2 regions of the Dorea amylophila genome follow, and region 2 is predicted to be linked to the other one. Evidence: predicted binding sites of a transcription regulator. Region 2 holds the regulator's gene; the other holds the start of a gene.
What was found. Region 2 encodes Rex, which represses fermentation and respiration genes when NADH is low (regulators of the CRP and FNR family bind a similar motif). Its sites were predicted from a motif close to ATTGTTAANTANTTAACAAT; they were not measured.

Region 1 (3,219 bases), on a different contig from region 2:
AGTAGAAGAAGCACTGGAAGGTAAATCAGAAGTAGAACTTGCCGATATCGATGCGCTGCCGCTTCCGGAGACAAAGAGACTTGTGACGACCGGAGGTCACTATGCATATCTGAAGATTGCAGAAGGCTGTGACAAACACTGTACATACTGTATTATCCCGAAAGTCCGTGGAAATTACCGCAGTGTACCGATGGAGCGTCTGATCAAAGAAGCACAGGAACTGGCTGACCAGGGCGTAAAAGAACTGATCCTAGTTGCACAGGAGACAACGGTATATGGACAGGATATTTACGGTGAAAAATCCCTGCATAAGCTTCTGAAAGAGTTATGTCAGATCAAAGGAATCCGCTGGATCCGCCTTCTGTACTGTTATCCGGAAGAGATTGATGACAATCTGATACAGGTAATGAAAGAAGAACCGAAGATCTGTCATTATCTGGATCTCCCAATCCAGCATGCAAGCGATGCGATCTTAAAGAGAATGGGAAGAAGAACTTCCAAGCAACAGCTGATCGATACGATCACAAAACTGAGAAAAGAGATTCCGGACATCGCACTTCGTACAACGTTGATCACCGGTTTTCCAGGGGAGACACAGGAGCAGCATGAAGAAGTAATGGAATTCGTAGATGAGATGGAATTTGAAAGACTGGGCGTATTTACTTATTCGCCGGAAGAAGATACTCCGGCGGCGACCATGCCGGATCAGATCGACGAAGAAGTAAAAGAAGACCGTCAGACAGATATTATGGAGCTGCAGCAGGAGATTGTATTCGATCAGGCAGAAGATATGATCGGAAAAGAAGTACTGGTTATGATCGAAGGAAAAGTTGCCGATGAGAATGCATATGTCGGAAGAACTTACCGCGATGCACCGAATGTAGACGGACTGATTTTTGTAAATACCGATGAAGAACTGATGACTGGTGATTTCGCAAAAGTGAAAGTTACCGGAGCAGCAGAATATGATTTGATAGGAGAGCTGATGTAATGAATTTACCAAATAAGTTAACTGTTTTAAGAGTAATCATGGTTCCGTTTTTTGTGTTTTTCATGCTGACAGGCGTGGGCGGAGCTGCAAACAAATGGATCGCATTGATTATTTTCTGCGTGGCAAGTCTTACAGATATGCTGGACGGAAAGATCGCCAGAGCCAGAAATCTTGTAACCAATTTCGGAAAGTTTATGGATCCGCTGGCAGATAAACTGCTTGTATGTTCGGCTATGATCTGCATGATCCCGCTTGGAAAACTGCAGGCATGGTTTGTAATCGTAATTATTGCAAGAGAATTTATCATCAGCGGATTCCGTCTGGTAGCAGCAGACAACGATATTGTGATCGCTGCAAGCTACTGGGGAAAATTCAAAACGGTATCCCAGATGTTCATGCTGATCCTTCTGATCGCAGATCTTGGCGGTGCATTTAACATGATCGCACAGGTACTGATCTGGGTATCTCTGGTACTTACAATCGTATCTTTGATCGATTATATTGCAAAGAATGTACAGGTACTGACACAGGGCGGTATGTAGGCTCAGAAGAAATTTGTAAAAAAGGCAGATAAGGATTCTTTTGAAAGAAATATGAGAAGGTTCTTCTTCGGGAATGGTATTTCCCCGAGAAGAACCTTTTGCAAATTGTGCCAAAAAAAGAGAAAATTCCATACAAAAATGTAGAGAAAAATCAATTGACGAATGTCGAAATATATGAGAAAATAAATACAAGTATGGATGTTAAAGAGATAACAAACCTTACGATAAGCAAACTTACATAGTTGAAAGGAGTTTTAAAATGATTTATTCACAGGAAGTAGAAATGATGTGTCCGGTAGCTCAGGGTGCAAACCACGGACCAGCTCCGATTCCGGAAGAAGCAAAATGGGTTCAGGCTAAGGAAATTAAAGATATCTCTGGTTTTACACATGGTGTAGGCTGGTGTGCTCCTCAGCAGGGTGCCTGTAAATTAACACTGAATGTTAAAGACGGTATCATCCAGGAGGCTCTCGTTGAGACTATCGGATGTTCAGGAATGACACATTCAGCAGCTATGGCTTCTGAGATTCTTCCAGGAAAAACTATTTTAGAGGCATTAAACACAGACCTTGTTTGTGATGCTATCAATACAGCAATGCGTGAGTTATTCCTGCAGATCGTATACGGAAGAACTCAGAGTGCATTCTCTGAAGACGGACTTGCTATCGGAGCCGGACTGGAAGACCTCGGAAAAGGACTTCGTTCACAGGTTGGTACAATGTACGGCACATTAGCGAAAGGTCCTCGTTACCTTGAAATGGCAGAAGGATATGTAACAGGTATCGCTCTTGATGAGAACGATGAGATCATTGGATATCAGTTCGTAAGCCTTGGAAAATTCACAGACTTCGTAAAAGCTGGAGACACTCCAAACGAAGCTTGGGAGAAAGCAAAAGGACAGTACGGACGTGTTGCAGATGCAGTTAAGATCATCGACCCACGTAAGGAGTAATCTCAATATTTTAAGGTAATTTAATCAGGAGGATAAATTAATGGCTTTATTTGAATCATATGAAAGAAGAATTGATAAAATCAATGAAGTATTGGCTGGTTATGGTATTTCTTCTATCGAAGAAGCACAGCAGATCACAAAGGATGCCGGACTTGATGTATACAATCAGATCAAAGGTATTCAGCCAATCTGTTTTGAAAATGCATGCTGGGCATACATCGTAGGTGCAGCAATTGCAATCAAAAAAGGATGTAAGACAGCAGCAGAAGCTGCAGCAGCAATCGGAGAGGGACTTCAGGCTTTCTGTATTCCTGGATCAGTTGCTGATCAGAGAAAAGTAGGTCTTGGACATGGTAACTTAGGAAAGATGCTTCTGGAAGAAGATACAGAGTGTTTCGCATTCCTGGCTGGTCATGAATCATTCGCAGCTGCTGAGGGTGCTATCGGTATCGCAGAGAAGGCTAACAAAGTTCGTAAGAAACCTCTTCGTGTTATCCTGAACGGTCTTGGAAAAGATGCTGCAAAGATTATCTCAAGAATTAACGGATTCACATATGTTCAGACAGAATATGATTACTACACAGGAGAACTGAAAGAAGTACAGAGAATCTCTTACTCTGACGGACTCCGTTCTAAAGTTAACTGCTACGGTGCTAACGACGTACGTGAAGGTGTTGCAATCATGCACAAAGAAGGCGTAGACGTATCTATCACAGGTAACTCTACAAACCCGA
Region 2 (3,219 bases):
TTCATCATTTCTATATTATATTCAACCGCATCTAAATTGACTCTGGCTAAAACTCTTGTATATTGCTTCACTGTTATTCTTCCTCCAGTTTCATTAATGCTTTACTGATATATTCTATCAGATCTCTCGCCATTACACTATATACGCCTTTTTCAAATTTTGCAAGGTCACCGGACAATCCATGTATATATGTGCCTAATTCTGCAGCATCTTCCGCTTCTTTTTCCTGCACCATCCATCCGGAGATCACGCCGGCGAGAACATCTCCCGATCCGGCTTTTGCCATCGCACTGTTCCCGGTAAGGTTCATACGTATACCTTTCTCTTCGCTTGCGATCAGAGTTCTCGAATCTTTCAGTACACAGGTAATCCGGTATCTTGAAATAAAATCTTTCAGGATCTGGATCCTGTCTGCTTTCAGTTCCTCTACAGGAGTGCCTGTAAGTCTTGACATTTCTTTCATATGCGGTGTGATCACAAATCTGCGCTCGGCCATCTGATTCAGATAATTTTTATTTTCTGCAAGAAGATTCAGTCCGTCTGCATCGATCAGACACGGTACTTTTACATATTCAATCACAGTTTTTAATATTTTTTCGGAAAGCCTGCTCATTCCAAGGCCCGAACCGATACATACGCTATCTGCCCATGTAAGAAGTGATAACAGTTCTTCTTTATTATATTCCTCATATGTTGTGACAATTGCTTCCGGAAGGAGTGTCTGTAAGATTTCCCGATTATCTGAGGAAGTGTATATTCTCACCAGTCCTGCTCCTGTCATGTAAGCGGCATGCGCATTCAGATAAGCGGCCCCGGCCATTCCTTTGCTTCCGGCTATCACGAGGAGTCTTCCGTACGTGCCTTTATTTGAATCTTCCGGTCTGTCCGGCAGCATCTTCCGATAGATATCTTTTCCGGCTGTCCGGACTATTTCCTGATCCTCACAGATAGAATCTGTAGAAATGCCGATATCCGGCACGATAACCCTGCCGGCCATAGTTCTGCCCTGTGACAGTTCCAGACCAATCTTTTTTAACTGGAATGTCACTGTATAGTCCGCTTTGAAAGCGCAGCCCAGGATACAGCCTGTTGTGGCAGAAAGTCCGGACGGGATATCTACCGCAAATTTTGTTCCCCTCATCCGGTTCATCTGTTCGATCACCTGACGATATCTGCCCTCTACTTTACGACTCAACCCCACTCCAAAGACAGCATCTATGACCACACTATAGGAGTCTTCCTGCGGCATTCCATAAGTAATCTTCCCGCCGCATTCCTGTAAGCGGTGCATCTGTTCCTGTGTTTCCTCGGTATAATGTTCCGGGTTTCCCACACAAAATGTCTCTACGGAGTATCTGTTATTTTGTAAAATGCGGGCAATTGCGAAACCGTCCCCTCCATTATTACCCGAACCACAGACAACACAGACATGCGAAAGATCAACCTTTTCATCTTCTAATACCTGTACACACGCCTGCGCCGCATGTTCCATCAATTCCAGGGAAGGAACCCCTAATTTTTGAATTGTATACTGATCTGCTGCTTTCATCTGTGCTGCATTCACCCAAAGCTGCATCCAATCATCTCCCATCAAGTCCTGCTTTATACTTACCGCAACAAAAGAACGTGTAAAAATATGTCCATCTTCCGGACTACTCCTACACGCCTTTTTCTTTTATAATAATTTACTTATGATCCTCTTTGTAACGACTGATATTGTATGACAGCTGCATCAGGCTTTCTGACAGATGTACATTCTCGACAACAATATTATCTGGAAGATTCAGATCTGTGTGCGCAAAGTTCCAAATTGCACGCACTCCGTTATCAACCAGCATATTCGCCACTTCAATTGCTTTCTCTTTTGGAATCGTCAGCACTGCAATATCAATATTATTGTTCTGTACAAATGCTTTCAGGTCATCCATCATGCGGATCGGTACGCCTCGGATAGAGACACCCTGAAGTCTTGGATTTACATCAAAGATTCCCTTCAGGATAAATCCACGGTTCTCAAAAGCTGCATAATTTGCCAGTGCCTGTCCAAGATTACCGGCACCGATGATAATGATATTATGATCTTCTTCCAATCCTAAAATTTTTCCGATCTCTGTATATAAATACTTTACGTTATAACCATATCCCTGCTGGCCGAATCCGCCAAAGTTATTCAGATCCTGACGAATCTGTGATGCAGTCACCTTCATACGCTTACTCAGATCGTTCGAAGATATACGCTCTACACCATTTTCCAGCAGTTCACCCAAATATCTGTAATACCTCGGCAATCTACGAATGACTGCACGAGAAATCTCTCTTTCTTCCACTATATTCACCCTTCCAATCATAGTCTGAAATAATTATATAAAATTGAAAGATTATTGTCAAACTATTGTTGAATTTTATACAATTTCCGTTATAATAAAATAGCATGTGCAAATGCATTTTACGAATACGAATGTATCAATTATCCACAACGCAGGAGGAAATATATGATATTAGCATGTCACGGGATCCAGAAATCTTTCGGTGAACACCTCATCGTCAGAGATGGATCCTTCCATATAGAAGATCACGAAAAAGCAGCTCTTGTCGGACCGAACGGTGCCGGTAAGTCTACTCTGCTCAAAATGATTGTAGGCGAATCAGCCCCGGATGACGGCAACGTCATTCTGACAAAAGGTAAGACGCTTGGCTATCTTGCCCAGCATCAGGAGATGCAAAGCGGTAATACGATCTATGAAGAAGTCCGCACCGCAAAGGCCGATATAATCGCTATGGAGCGCCGTATCCGCGAGATTGAGATGGAACTTAAGCATCTCTCCGGTGACGCTCTGAACGACCGTCTGGAAACTTACAATCGCCTTATGGCCACTTTTGAACGTGAGAATGGCTATTCTTGCGAAAGTGAGATTACCGGTGTGTTAAAAGGACTTGGATTTACGGAAAATGATTTCACCAAACCGGTCGACACTCTCTCCGGAGGACAGAAAACCCGTGTATCTCTTGGCAAGCTTCTGTTAACGAAACCAGACATTTTGCTTCTTGATGAGCCAACCAACCATCTGGATCTGAATTCCATTGCATGGCTTGAAACCTATCTTCTAAACTACCAGGGAGCTGTGCTGATCGTGTCTCACGACCGTTATTTTTTGAACAAAGTTGTCACGAAAGTTCTTGAAATCGAGCTTGGAGAACTTCGTACTTATATGGGAAACT

Region 1: the regulator Rex is predicted to act here: its motif matches at 1,731-1,750, upstream of OCV72_RS15785 (iron-sulfur cluster assembly scaffold protein).

The regions. Positions count from the first base shown of each region.
Region 1 is NZ_JAOQJW010000031.1:44,740-47,958, forward strand. It holds gene rimO (30S ribosomal protein S12 methylthiotransferase RimO) at 1-991, shown strand, start outside; gene pgsA (CDP-diacylglycerol--glycerol-3-phosphate 3-phosphatidyltransferase) at 991-1,533, shown strand; gene OCV72_RS15785 (iron-sulfur cluster assembly scaffold protein) at 1,793-2,485, shown strand; gene OCV72_RS15790 (GGGtGRT protein) at 2,526-3,219, shown strand, end outside.
Region 2 is NZ_JAOQJW010000025.1:45,817-49,035, reverse strand. It holds gene alr (alanine racemase) at 1-71, opposite strand, end outside; gene OCV72_RS14235 (NAD(P)H-hydrate dehydratase) at 74-1,591, opposite strand; gene OCV72_RS14230 (redox-sensing transcriptional repressor Rex) at 1,686-2,327, opposite strand; gene OCV72_RS14225 (ABC-F family ATP-binding cassette domain-containing protein) at 2,493-3,219, shown strand, end outside.